Regions from separate parts of the Gordonia sp. ALPHA1B1 genome, predicted to be linked through region 2. Evidence: riboswitches for the same ligand, from Rfam matches in the RefSeq annotation. Region 2 holds a riboswitch; each other region holds the start of a gene.
The links. A riboswitch is a leader RNA that binds a small molecule or an ion and turns the genes downstream of it on or off. The one in region 2 is predicted to bind thiamine pyrophosphate.

Region 1 (4,659 bases), on a different contig from region 2:
TGATCAGCTTGCCGGGGGTCGTGACCGCGAAATGGCGCAGGGTCTGGAACGGGGACTGGGCGCGTTCCCGAGCGGTGGCGACGAGTTCGCGTCGGTCGGCGAGCACCTGGCGGATCGGGGGTGAGGCCTGTGCCGGACGGATCGTGCGACCGCCACGCGTCAGCGCCGTCCGCACGGAGGACGCGTCGCCGGTCACCTACCTGATCCCTTCTCAAACGCTGGATCGTCTCCGGTGCGGTCCTACGGTCACCGGTTCCCCGTTCCGGATTCGCGTGACCGGGCGATCAACGTCAGGGGTTGTGTCATCTGGGTCATCGTTCACCGGGTCGTGCGTGTTTCACCCTATGTCATCGTGCCGGGTTCCTCCCGAGTCGACCGGCGCCGCGCCGCCGACCTCGGCGGTTCGCGCGTGCCAGGTGCTCGTCGATGGCACCTCGTGGTTCCGAGCCGCGATGAGAGGGCTTCGGAGTCTCCCTGGCAGGTGTTGCGCATCTCACTTACGGTGGAGGCACCCGGTCGGGGCGACCGGGTTGCGAGGAGGCGTGGTGCGCGGCGACGGCGACGGCTGGGTGATCGATCCCGACGGTTCTCGATACTGGGGTATCCACGGCGCGGCAGGTCTGCTGCTGCGGGCGCCGCTGCCGGACGGATCGACCGGGGTGCTCCTCCAACACCGCGCCGCGTGGTCGCACCAGGGCGGCACGTGGGCGCTACCCGGCGGGGCCCGCGACTCGCATGAGGGTGCCATCGACACCGCGATCCGCGAGGCCGAGGAAGAAGCCGGGATCACCGCCGACGACCTGCGCGTCGTCGCCGCGGTCGTCACCCTCGAGGCGCCCGGCGGATGGACCTACACGACGGTCATCGCCGAGACGGACTCGCCGGTCCGCACGGTCGCCAACTTCGAATCCACGGAACTGCGATGGGTCGACGAGAAGCGCGTCGATCAACTCCCGCTGCATCCCGCGTTCGGACTCGCGTGGCCCGTTCTCCGCGAGCGGATCGCGATGTTGGATCCCCAGAGCTGAGCCCTCACACCCCGGCGCGGTCGGACTCGAGCAGTCGGTTCGCCCCGGCGACCAGCGCGTGGACGTTCGCCTCGTCGCTGCTCGCGCCCTCACCGACGGCCCAGGCCTGCCGGCCGTCGTGCTCGCACAGCAGGAACGTCGTGACCAGGCCGTCGACGACCCGCTGGTGCAGCCGGACGATCTGAACCGGGGCGCCGACGTCGTACAGGATCGAGGTCATCGCACCGACGGGGCCGGCGGCGACGGCGCTGCGGGACATGATGCGGTCGGCGATCGCGAGCGTCGCGCGGCACTCGACCAGGTCGCCCGAGCACGGGACGGCAGAGAAGGAGCCCAGCCGGATCGTGCCGCCACGGGAGTACTCGTCGGTGAATTGCTGCCAGGTCATCCCGGCGGCCTCCTCGTGCATCCCAAGGGGAAGCGGGCGGCCGAAACGTGCGGCGAAGTGGTCGCCGTCGTGCCGGTCGTCGCGCTCGGTCCACGAACAGGATCGACGAGGTAGATGAAGAGGGTGCATCTCGAAAACCGATTTCGGTCGAAGAACGGATGACCGACTGGAGAGCGCAACCGACCCGCAGCGGGGGGTCGGTCAGATTCAGACCCCGCTGCGGCGGGTTACGAGAACGCTCATGATGCACAACATGATCGGTCCACCATAGACCCGCGACACCGACCGGGCAAACGTGTTTCCGCGAGGCGAACCGCTAGAGCATCCCGGCGAGCTCGGTGGCTGCGGCGGTCGGGTCGGCGGCCGCGGTGATGGCCCGCACGACGACGATGCGCCGCGCCCCGAGCGCGGTGACCTCCCCGACGCGGCCGGCGTCGATACCGCCGATGGCGAACCACGGCTTGGCTGATTGTGTTGCGGCCGTTGAGGACACGAGGTCGAGGCCGGCTGCGGCGCGGCCCGGTTTGGTGGGGGTGGTCCAGCACGGACCGACGCAGAAGTAGTCGACGTCGTCGTCGGCGATCGCGGCGGCAGCCTGCTCGGGGTCGTGGGTCGAGGCGCCGATGACGACGTCCGGTCCGACGATCCGGCGGGCCGCCGACGGCGACAGGTCGCCCTGTCCGACGTGCAGGACATCGGCCCCGGAAAGCGCCGCGACGTCGGCGCGGTCGTTGACCGCCAGCAGGGCACCGTGCGCGTCGGCGACCGTCCGCATGCCCGCGAGGATCTCGAGTTCCTCGCCCGCCTCCAGGGTCCCGAACTCGCGCTCACCCGGCGAGTTCTTGTCGCGCAGCTGCACGATGTCGACGCCGCCCGCGAGCGCCGCGTCGACGAAGTCGAGCAGATCACCGCGTTCGCGCCGGGCGTCGGTGCACAGGTACAGGCGGGCCGTGGAGAGCCGCCGGCGACGGTCCGTCGCGGAGCCGGGGTCCGTCGACGCGGAGCTGGTGCGGTTCGGGGTCGTCACGCCGACCAGGCTAACCGGACCCCCGACGCCCCGGCGTAGGGTGGATCGCACGAACACACGGGAGTCCGGATCGGCCGGGCTGAGAGTGCGGACAGATTCCGCTGACCGTCGAACCTGATCCGGGTCATTCCGGCGAAGGGAGGTGATTCCCAGCGTGGACTCCCCACCGCAGCGCCCTGCCCACCGCGCCCTGACGGTCGTCGGGGGCGGTGTCATCGGGCTGACCTGTGCGCTCACCGCGGCCGACGCCGGATGGCGGGTTCGCGTCCTCGACGCCGGCACCGACGAGCGCGCGTCCTGGGTCGCCGGCGGCATGCTCGGTTCACTCGGCGAGGGTCATCCCGGCGAGGACGCGTCCCTGGCCCTCTCGGTCGAATCGGTCCGGCTGTGGCCGGCGCTCGTGAAGCGGCTCGACGACCCGGGTGTCGTCACCGCCACCGACTCGCTGTTCGTCGCGGCCTCGGCCACCGACATCGAGTACCTGCGGCATCTCGCCGATTTCGTCTGGGCCGGGCAGCCCGCCACCGATGCCGCGCTGCAGTCGGTGACCGGCCGCGACATCCGGACCCTGGAACCGTCGCTGAGCTCTCGACTGGTCGGTGGCTACCGCGCGGTCGGCGAGTGGTCCGTCGACAACCGGCGGCTGCTCGAGGCGTTGCGCGCCGCCGCGACGTCGGCGGGTGCCGAGTTGGTCTCCGCGCGCGTCGAATCCCTGGCCGATCTCGACGACCTCGGTTCCGACACCCAGATCCTGCTCGCCGCCGGACTCGGCACCGCGGCCCTCTGGCCGGACGTGGACCTGCATGCGGCGAAGGGGGAGATCCTCCGCCTGCGCCGCACGCGCTGGTCGGTGCCGCCGCCCGGCCACGTCGTCCGGGCACGCCTCCACGGGCGGGCCGTGTACCTGGTGCCGCGCGAGGACGGAGTCGTCGTCGGCGCCACCCAGTACGAGGCCGAGGGGACGGCCGACCGCGCGCCGCAAGCCGGTGGGGTCGCGGATCTGCTCGCCGACGCGATCGAGGTCTTCCCCGGGCTGCGGACCTACGAACTGACCGAAGCGGGGGCCGGTCTGCGGCCGTGCACCGCGGACGGATTGCCGATCGTCACCCGTGTGGACACACGAACGGTCGTGGCGACCGGGCACGGGCGCAACGGGATCGTCCTCGCCCCGGGCACCGCCGCCCGCGTGCTGTCGATTCTGGAAGGAGCAGAGGAATGAGCATCAGCGCGAACATCACCGTCAACGGCAAGAGCGTCGACGTCGGCGCCGACACGTCGGTGCGCGACGTCGTCATGGGGCTGGGGTTGCCGGACCGGGGGATCGCGGTCGCGGTGGACGGCGCGGTCGTCCCGCGCGGCCGCTGGGACCGGCACACCATGACCGACGGCGCCGTCGTCGAGATCGTCACGGCGGTGCAGGGTGGCTGACCTCGCCGATCTGAAGCCCGACGCCTCGCGGACCGAGCAGAAGTCCGGCGACGAGACGATCCCGGATGCGGACCATCTGCGCATCGCCGGTCGCGACTTCTCGTCGCGACTCATCACCGGCACCGGCGGCGCGTCGAATCTCGCGACCCTGGAACGCGCGCTGGTCGCGTCGGGGACCGAGCTGACCACCGTCGCGGTTCGGCGCGTCGACGCGGCCTCGGGCACCGGGGTCTTCGATCTGCTGCGCCGGCTCGACATCGCCGTCCTGCCCAACACCGCGGGCTGTCACACCACCGCCGAGGCCGTCCTGACCGCCCAGCTGGCGCGCGAGGCGTTCGAGACCGACTGGGTGAAGCTCGAGGTGGTCGCGGACGAACGCACCCTGATGCCCGACGCCATCGAACTCGTCGACGCCGCGGCCGCACTGGTGGCCGATGGTTTCGTCGTGCTGGCCTACACCAACGACGATCCGGTCCTGGCCGCGCGCCTCGCCGATCTCGGGGTGGCGGCGGTGATGCCCCTCGGATCGCCCATCGGGACCGGACTCGGAATCCTCAACCCGCACAACATCGAGATGATCGTCGACGACTGCCACACCCGCTTCGACGACCCGCTGCCGGTCATTCTCGACGCGGGCATCGGGACGGCGAGCGACGCGGCCCTGGCGATGGAACTCGGTTGCGACGGTGTGCTTCTGGCCACGGCGGTGACCCGGGCGGAGAACCCCGAACTGATGGCGACGGCGATGCGGCACGCGGTGGCCGGGGGCCGACTGGCCGCGCGCGCCG
Region 2 (4,659 bases):
ACCGCCCGGCTTCGATCTCGGCGACAGCGGTGGCCACACGGCCGCGGTAGTCGTCCGGGTCGGACTGCACGTCCACCGGCCGCGACTCGCCGGGAACGGTTGCTCGCGAGGCGATCTCGAGGAGACGACCGGCACGCTCGGCGTCGAGCGACCCGGTGTCGACCCCGTCGGCATCGACAGTCGCCTCGAACTCGGGAACGATGAGGTGCGCCAGCACCGTGTCCTCGGGAACGCGCTCGAGGATGCCGTGATACGGGGCGCAGAAGTCGAAACCGACCCAGCCGTAGACGCGCCAGTCGGAAATCGACAGCGACGCGGTCGCGGCGGCGAGCGCGTCGGCGGGGTCGCCGCGCCAGGGCGTCGTCGTGCGGTCGCCCTGATCGTCGACGATGACCTCACTGCGTGTGATCACCACGCGGGCGCGGACACCCGCCGCGAAGGTCCAGCGCCGGTCGCGCTCGTAGACGACATGGTCGCCGAATTCGCCGGAGCCGGCCCAGGCCGCCGTGATCCGCGCGGCATCGGACTCGCTCAGCGGCGAGGCCGGCGCGAGCAGGTCGACGAACTGCGCGGCGTGCGATTCGGTTGTCAGCGACATGTCCTTCGTTCCTCCGGTCGTGATGCACTCGAGCACCGATGATCATAGGGAATCTTAGGGCAGCCTAATCAAACAATCCCCCGCGGGTCGACAGCCGGCCTCCCGCCCTGCATCGACCGGTAAGGTTACCCTATCCTGCCTGTGTTTGAATGAACTCATGCCGACGCATCTCGACCCCGCGACCGATCTGCTCGACGGTTTCGCTCCCCACACCGACGCACAGGCACAGAAGTACCGCGACGCCGGCGTCTTCCTCGACCGCCCGTTGTTCGCCGGCCTCGATCTGGCCGCCGAGCGAACTCCCGACTCCCCTGCGCTGACCGACGCCTCCACCGACGGGCCGCGCACGCTCACCTATGCCGAGTTCCGCGACGCCACCCTCCGTCGTGCCGCCGGTTTCGTCGCGGCCGGACTGCGGCCGACGCAACGGGTCGTGTTGCAGCTGAACAACTCCCTCGACTTCGCGGTCACCCTGTACGGCCTCCTACGCGCGGGTGTCGTTCCGGTGATGACGCTGCCCGCGCACCGGATCACCGAGATCGCCCATCTCGCAGCCGGTGCCGGCGCGGTCGCCTACATCGGTGAGGACGGCCGCCGGGGGTTCGACTATCGCGAGCTCGCGACCGAGCTGCAGTCACGGGTGCCCGACGTCGCGCAGGTCTTCATCTCCGGCGAACCTGGTCGATTCACACCGCTCCCCGACGCCGACCCCGCCTCGGTCGAGCTCCCGGCTGCCCCCGACGCCGGGCTACCCGCCCTGTTCCTCGTGTCGGGGGGCACCACCGGACTGCCGAAACTCATCGCGCGCACGCACGACGACTACGACCTCAACGCCCGGCTGTCCGCGGACGTCGCCGGCCTCACCGCCGACGACACCTACCTCGTCGCCCTGCCGGCCGCGCACAACTTTCCGCTGTGCTGCCCGGGAATCCTGGGCGTCTTCGGTGCGGGCGGCCACGTCGTCTTAGCCGACAACCCCAGTCCGGACAACACTTTCGACCTCATCGAGCGGCACCGCGTCACGGTGACCGCGCTCGTCCCCGCGCTCGCGCAACTCTGGTGCGCGGCGACCGAGTGGGAGCCGGCGGACATCAGCTCCCTGCGCCTGCTGCAGGTGGGCGGCGCCAAGCTGGCACAGTCCGACGCCGTCGCCCTCGACGCGGCCCTCGGCCCCGTCGTCCAGCAGGTCTTCGGCATGGCCGAGGGGCTGATCTGCTACACCCGGACCGACGACCCGCGTGACTTGGTGCACCAAGTGCAAGGGGCACCGATGTCGGAGCTCGACGAGGTGCGGGTCGTCGACGAGGGCGGAGCCGATGTCCCCGACGGGGAAGAAGGTGAACTGCTGGTGCGGGGGCCCTACACGATCCGCGGTTACTACCGCGCCACGGCGCACAACGAGAAGTCCTTCACGCCGGACGGCTTCTACCGGTCCGGGGACAAGGTCACCCGGCTGCCGTCGGGGCACCTGGCCGTGACCGGCCGCATCAAGGACACCATCGTGCGCGCCGGGGAGAACGTCGCCGCCGACGACGTCGAGGAGAACCTCCTCGCCCACGATTCGGTCCGGCAGGTCGCGGTGGTCGGGCTGCCCGACGACGCGCTCGGTGAGAAGATCTGTGCGGCAGTCGTGCTCTCGCACGAACACCCCCCGGCCCGACCACTCGAGCTGGCCGCGATCCGCACCTTCCTCGCCGACCGCGGACTCGCCTCCTTCAAACTGCCCGACGTGGTCCGCGTCGTGCGCACGCTCCCGGTCACCGCAGTAGGCAAGATCGACAAAAAGGTGCTCCGCGAGACACTGCTGTCGGAGCCGTCGGCAGGCTGAGCCGAGTCGGAGCCCGCTCCTCACACCGGCGCGAGGAGCGCGACCACCGCACCATAATCCCAAGGAAGCGCATAACCCCTGCTCCCTGAGGTGCGAGGAGCGATAGCGACGAGCCTCGAAGGGTCCGGCGAGGAATGTTCCGGAGCCGCCGAGGCTTACCTTCGGATCACACCGGCGCGAGGGTCACGATCCCGGGATGGCCGTCGAGATAGTGCTTGGTGAAGGTGCACACGGGCCGCAGGCGGGCGCCCTGCTCGCGGGTGAAGTGCACGACGGTGCGGGTGAGTCGGGTGGCGAGACCATGTCCGGTGTACTCGTCGTAGAGCACGGTGTGTAGGACGGTGATGGTGGTCTGACCGTCGACCGTCTCGGTCGAATAGCCGAGCACGCCGACCAGGTCGCCGGCGACCCACAGCTCGAACCGGTCGCGGTCGGGATTGTGCACCACCTGCGAGATCTGCTGCAGGATCGACTTCGCCGACTGTGGTGGTCGCTGACGATGCTTGCGTAGCACCCGACCCTCCTCACCTCTTGATCGTGGACATCGGACCACTGACATGTGCCGTCCGAACCTCGGCATAGGCCCCGCTTGTGATCCGGGTCACACGGTACCTTACGGAACCGTAACTGATGACCCCGATCGTCCGGTCGTCGCACATCGAGACGGTCGCGCGCACCCCTACGACCCGAACGAACTCCGCGCTGTAGGGTGGCGGACGCACGACAACTACACCGCGGGGGCTCTCACGATGACCGAGGGCTGAGATGGCGACGGGCGGTCGCCGACCGCTCGAACCTGTCCGGGTAATGCCGGCGTAGGGAGACAAGCCATGGGCACACGTGTATCCGCGACTCGCGACGGCAGCGCACCCGCCGACTCAGGGTTCCTGACCCTCGGTCCGATCGAGGGCAGCACCAAGCACCACCTCACGGTCGGCGACCTGCGCGTCCCGCAGCGTCGTATCCACCTCACCAACGGCGAACACCTCGACGTCTACGACACCTCGGGTCCGTACACCGATCCGACGGCGCGCATCGACGTCGAGAAGGGCCTCGCCCCCACCCGCGACAACTGGCGCCGCCCGGAACCGGTCGACGGCGCGAGCACCCAGCTAGCTTGGGCGCGGGCCGGGATCATCACCGAAGAGATGCGGTTCATCGCCGCCCGAGAGGGCATCGACCCCGAACTGGTCCGGTCGGAGGTGGCGATCGGGCGAGCGGTCATCCCGGCGAACCACCGGCATCCGGAGTCCGAACCGATGATCATAGGCAAGAACTTCGCGGTGAAAGTCAATGCGAACATCGGAAATTCGGCGGTGCGCAGCTCGATCTCCGACGAGGTCGAGAAGATGGTGTGGGCCACCCGCTGGGGCGCCGACACGATCATGGATCTCTCGACCGGCGCCGACATCCACACCACCCGCGAGTGGATCATGCGTAACTCGCCGGTCCCCGTGGGGACGGTTCCGATCTACCAGGCGCTGGAGAAGGTCAACGGCGATCCCGCCTCGCTGACCTGGGAACTGTATCGCGACACCGTGATCGAGCAGGCCGAGCAGGGTGTCGACTACATGACCGTGCATGCCGGTGTCCTGCTGCGCTACGTTCCGCTGACCGCGAAGCGGGTGACGGGCATCGTGTCGCGCGGCGGTTCGATCATGGCGGCCTGGTGTCTCGCGCACCACCGGGAGTCGTTCCTGTACACGCACTTCGACGAGTTGTGCGAGATCTTCCGCCGCTACGACATCACGTTCTCCCTCGGCGACGGCTTGCGCCCCGGATCGATCGCCGACGCGAACGACGAGGCCCAGTTCGCCGAACTCCGCACTCTCGGCGAGCTGACCGCGATCGCCAAATCGCATGGTGTGCAGGTCATGATCGAAGGCCCCGGGCACGTCCCGATGCACAAGATCGCCGAGAACGTGCGCCTGGAGGAGGAGTTGTGCGAGGAGGCCCCCTTCTACACCCTGGGTCCGCTCGCCACCGACATCGCGCCGGCCTACGACCACATCACCTCGGCCATCGGCGCGGCGATGATCGCTCAGGCCGGCACCGCGATGCTGTGCTACGTGACTCCGAAAGAGCATTTAGGACTTCCGGACCGCGACGACGTCAAGGTCGGCGTGATCACGTACAAGATCGCGGCGCACTCGGCCGACCTGGCCAAAGGCCACCCGCGGGCACAGGAACGCGACGACGCACTGAGCAAGGCGCGCTTCGAGTTCCGCTGGAC
Region 3 (4,659 bases), on a different contig from region 2:
TTGCCACATCCGCTGGGCCCGATGACGGAGACGAACTCGCCGGGCTCGGCGGTGAACGACACCCCGTCGAGGACCTCCCGGCGAGGTTGTCCGAGTCCGGGTCGGGGATAGGACTTGGTGAGCCGGTCGACGACAAGTCGGTGGTCGCCGATCAGCGGGTTGTCAGCGTCGAGCCGTTGGTCAGTCATGGTGGTTCCGGTCCTCGGCGCGGGCCCAGGGCGCGACGATCCGCTCGACGGCGAAGGTGAGCAGGTACAGGGTCACGCTCAGGAGCGCGGTCACCAGCACCGCCGCGAGCACCAGGTCCGTGCGGAACGAGTTCTTCTGCAGGCTCATGTAGATGCCGAGCCCCTGGGTGGCGCCGACGTACTCGGCGAACACGGCGCCCACCACCGCATAGGTGATGCCGATCCGCAGCGCGGTGAAGAACCTGGGTAGCGCGGACGGGAGCCGCACGTACCGGAAGACCTGGCGGCGGGTGGCTCCCATGCTGCGCATCAGTGCGCCGGCCTCGCGGTCGGTGGCGGCGAATCCCTCGATCAGGCCGATCGCCACCGGAAAGAACGTGACCAGGGCGATGACCAGCACCTTCGGGAGTAGGCCGAAGCCGAACCAGATGATCATCAGCGGTGCGATCGCGATGATCGGCAGGGTCTGGGAGGCGACGAACAACGGCACGAACGCCCGTCGCAGCGCCGGCGAGAAGTCGACGACGATGGCCAGCAGCCAGGCCAGGACCAACGAGACCGTGAACCCGATCAGGGTCACCTGCAGCGTCGCCGCGGCGTGCACCCCGATCTCCGCGCGGTGCGACCAACCCTGCGCGACGACGCGCGACGGCGACGGCAGCACCTGCGGCCGGATTCCGCTGACGTCGACGTAGACCTGCCAGACCGCCACCAGGACGACCACCGCGACGAGCGCGGGCGCGATGCGACGCAGGCCGGTGCTACCGAGGGGTGTCGAGGTAGTCATTGGTGAAGTACGTCGACCAGTCCGGCTCGGTCGTGAGCGGCGCCCCGTCCGGGCCGGTCAGCAGACCACTGCGGTACAGGAACCCGGAGTTCCCGGCCCACTGTTCGAGCGTCTGTCGCCCGACCTGGCCGTCGGCGTCCTTCATGTACTGACCGGCGAGCATGCGCTGGCTCTCGAACACCAACTGCTCGTCGTTGAACGCACCGGGGTTGGCGGCGAGGAGGTCGCGGGCCGCCGCGTCCGGGTCGTCGGCCGCTGCCTGGTAACCGCGCTGCAGCGCCGTCACGAAGGCCGCCGCGCGGTCCGGGTTGTCCGCCAGCCAGTCCTCGTTGGCGTCGACGACGATCGCGTATGCCTCCGGGAATCCGAAGTCGGTGTAGTGGAAGTACCTCATCGGGGTTCCGCGATGCTCGGCCTCGATGCCCTCCCACGCGAGATAGGAGACGGTGAAGTCGGCCTGACCGGAGTAGACCGCCTCGTATGCCGAGGTCCCGAGGGTCACCGAGGTGAACTCGCCGGTGCCGCCGTCGTTTCGGATCACCTGCTCGAGGGTCTTCTCCTCGCCCGGGTCGCCGAAACCGGCGTATGTCTTCCCGTCGAGGTCCTTCGGGCTCGTGATGTCGCGGCGGTCGGCGCGGACACCGATGCCGGTGGCCCACTTCTGCAGCGGCGCGAACACGGAGATGGTGTGCGCGCCCGATGCCCGCGAGAAGGTCGACGAGTTGTGGGTGCTGATCCCGAACTCGGCGTTGCCCGCGTCCACGATGGTGTCCACGGCGGTGTTGTTGTACGGCAGGATCTCGACGTCGAGTCCGGCCTCCTCGAACCAGCCGCGCTGCTGCGCCACGAACAATCCCGTGTGGTTGGTGTTCGGGGACCAGTCGAGCGCGAATCGGATGGTGCCGTCCGAACCGGCGCCCGAACCGCACGCGGTGATCGCCGACGACGCGACGACCGCGGCGGCGAGCGCGGTGAGGAGGCGGCGCGCGCGGGCGCTCATGCGGGCGCTCATGCGGCGGGCCACGGTTGCGGGTTCAGCGCGGTGTCCCAGAACAGAAGCTCGAACCGGGTGGCGACGGTGAACGCCGTGGCCATCGCGGCCCGCTCCCGCTCGCCGGCGTGCGCCGCAGCCTCGTCCACGAGTTCCCTTGCCCGCGAGGCGGATTCCTGGAACTCCGGGGCGTCGTAGGTGGTCACCCACTGCGCGTAGGGGTGGTTCGGGTCGGCGGCGAGCACCTGGGCGGCACTCGCGGCCAGGGCCCGGCCGACTTCCGCGTAGATCCAGAAGCAGGGCAGGGCCGCGGCCGCGCCGACCGCATACGACTCGGTCGCGGCGACGGCGGTCAGGTAGGACACGTACCCCAGGCACGCCGGCGACGGCTCGGGTTCGCCCTCACGCGGAGGCAGCTGGCCGCCGTTGAGCAGGTCGCCGTGCAGCGCCGACTCGACGGTGGCCGCGGTGGCCGACGAGTTCGCCCAGAACCCCGCGGTCTGCGGGTCGGGGGACTTCGACGCCAGGATGGCGAGGGCCTTCGCGTACCCGGCGAGGTACAGCGAGTCCTGCTCCATGTAGGTGCGGAACACCTCCAGTGGCAGCGTCCCGTCGCCGAGCCGCCGCAGGAACTCGAGGTCGTCGATCGCCGTCCGCAACCCCTTCGTCTCCTCCCAGAGGTGGTCGGAGAAACGGCCGGAGACCGGCATGCGCGCATGCACAGACATGACATCCCTTCGTCAGCATTACCTGGACAGGTTCTCGGGTCTCATCTCAGCCCCGCGTCGCGGAGCACCCCGTGTCAGAACGCAGCCACAGTAGCAGGAGTGGGGGTCGCAGTGGGACGCCTGTGCCACGACCGGGTCCCGGCCTGTTGACCAGCCGGTTTGCGCGTTGATGCGGTGTTCGTTGTATTCTTCACGGCGTTGTTCGTACGGCCGTCACGGTGGCCGGAAGAGCGGCACGGCAGGTTGCCCGAGCGGCCAAAGGGAGCGGATTGTAAATCCGTCGCGCAAGCTACATAGGTTCGAATCCTATACCTGCCACAGCGTGGTTCATTCTCGCGAAACTGCTCTACAGACGGTCTCCGACCAGCGATTTGTCTAGCGCAGACGCGAGTGTGTAACCTCGTTAAGGCTCTCGGGCACAACCGCCCGGGGCACGCCCCCTTAGCTCAGTCGGCAGAGCGTTTCCATGGTAAGGAAAAGGTCGACGGTTCGATTCCGTCAGGGGGCTCGCTGGACGAGAAGTCCGCGGGGCGGTGTAGCTCAGCTGGTTAGAGCGCACGACTCATAATCGTGAGGTCGAGGGATCGAGTCCCTCCACCGCTACACATCGGGTCCGACCGGAACCGAGCGCAAGGGTCGCAAGCCCTGAGGGAACTTCCGAACCCGACCACGTACCACCCGAAAGAAGGCAATCAAGTGGCCTCCTCAACAGATGTTCGCCCCAAGATCACCTTGGCCTGCGAGGTGTGCAAGCACCGTAACTACATCACGAAGAAGAACCGCCGCAACGATCCCGATCGCCTCGAGATCAAGAAGTTCTGCCCGAACTGCGGCAAGCACCAGGGGCACAAGGAATCGCGCTGACGCCGTCGTCGGCCGTTTCGAAGTACCACCAGCAGCGGGCTGCCTCTCGATGAGGCAGCCCGTCTTGCTGTGTCGGCCGAAGGAGTAGAGCTCAATGTCACAGGTAAGCGGAGCCGAGATCCAGGATCGTCCGGACGAGGCGTCGAACGGTGGCGCGAAGCCGACCCCCGACGAGATCGCCGCCCACACGCAGAGCCTCGTCGGCTTCCACTACACGGTCGACGACTATTACGAGATCGGCCGCGAGGAGATCCGTAAGCACGCGATGGCGGTGCAGGATGCGCACCCGACCCACTGGAGCGAGGAGGGCGCCCGGGCCTTCGGTCACGACCGCCTGATCGCCGCGCCGACCTATGTGTCGGTGCTCGGGATCATCGCCCAGCGCAAGCTCTTCGAAGACGTCGTCACCGGCTACGACATGTGGCAGATCATGCAGACCGACCAGCGGCTGGTCTACCACCAGCCGATGAAGGTCGGGGACCGCCTGATCTGCGACGTCTCGCTCGAGTCGTTCCGGCACGTGAGCAGTCCCGAGATGATCGACCTGATGGTCACCAAGAACGTCATCTGGAACCAGCACGACGAGCCGGTCATGACCACGTGGACCTCTCTGGCCGCGCGTCCCGGCATGGACGTCGACCCCGAACTCGAGGCGTCACTCGACCACGTGATGATCAAGGTCGACGCCATCGGCGAGTCCGGGCACACCGTCGAGTCGAAGGCGGGTCGCTACGACCTCCCCGACCCGACGCAGTCGCCGGGCGCCTTCGGTGCCGTCGACTTCGACACGCTCACGGTGGGTCAGGAACTCACGCCCAAGCGCTACCTGCTGACGCGCGGCAATCTCGCGAACTACGCGGGCGTGGCCGGCGACCCCAACCCGATCCACTTCTCCGACCACGTCGTGAACGCGGCCGGGATGGACGACGTCGTCGCGCACGGCATGCAGACGATGGGGCTCGGCGCGAGCTTCGTCTCCGAGTTCATCGGCGACCCGGCGGCCTTCTGCGAGTACAACGTGCGCTTCACCAGCCCGGTGTACGTCCCGGCCGACGACAGCGCGGCCGTCGACTTCACCGGCAAGGTGAAGTCGCTCGATCC

Region 1: another riboswitch for thiamine pyrophosphate. It lies ahead of thiO (glycine oxidase ThiO); the one in region 2 lies ahead of thiC (phosphomethylpyrimidine synthase ThiC).
Region 3: another riboswitch for thiamine pyrophosphate. It lies ahead of FFS52_RS11525 (TenA family protein); the one in region 2 lies ahead of thiC (phosphomethylpyrimidine synthase ThiC).

Annotation. Positions count from the first base shown of each region.
Region 1 covers NZ_SCOC01000012.1:108,614-113,272, forward strand. The annotation lists gene FFS52_RS10615 (hypothetical protein) at 1-196, opposite strand, end outside; gene FFS52_RS10620 (NUDIX hydrolase) at 546-1,028, shown strand; gene FFS52_RS10625 (hypothetical protein) at 1,033-1,416, opposite strand; gene thiE (thiamine phosphate synthase) at 1,733-2,443, opposite strand; TPP riboswitch at 2,492-2,601, shown strand; gene thiO (glycine oxidase ThiO) at 2,598-3,662, shown strand; gene thiS (sulfur carrier protein ThiS) at 3,659-3,871, shown strand; gene FFS52_RS10645 (thiazole synthase) at 3,930-4,659, shown strand, end outside.
Region 2 covers NZ_SCOC01000002.1:89,655-94,313, forward strand. The annotation lists gene FFS52_RS01555 (salicylate synthase) at 1-598, opposite strand, end outside; gene FFS52_RS01560 (AMP-binding protein) at 756-2,426, shown strand; gene FFS52_RS01565 (GNAT family N-acetyltransferase) at 2,593-2,940, opposite strand; TPP riboswitch at 3,151-3,265, shown strand; gene thiC (phosphomethylpyrimidine synthase ThiC) at 3,257-4,659, shown strand, end outside.
Region 3 covers NZ_SCOC01000014.1:14,841-19,499, forward strand. The annotation lists gene FFS52_RS11510 (ABC transporter ATP-binding protein) at 1-188, opposite strand, end outside; gene FFS52_RS11515 (ABC transporter permease) at 181-975, opposite strand; gene FFS52_RS11520 (ABC transporter substrate-binding protein) at 950-1,987, opposite strand; gene FFS52_RS11525 (TenA family protein) at 1,984-2,694, opposite strand; TPP riboswitch at 2,682-2,776, opposite strand; tRNA gene FFS52_RS11530 (tRNA-Tyr) at 2,932-3,012, shown strand; tRNA gene FFS52_RS11535 (tRNA-Thr) at 3,130-3,202, shown strand; tRNA gene FFS52_RS11540 (tRNA-Met) at 3,224-3,297, shown strand; gene rpmG (50S ribosomal protein L33) at 3,391-3,558, shown strand; gene FFS52_RS11550 (fused (3R)-hydroxyacyl-ACP dehydratase subunits HadA/HadB) at 3,653-4,659, shown strand, end outside.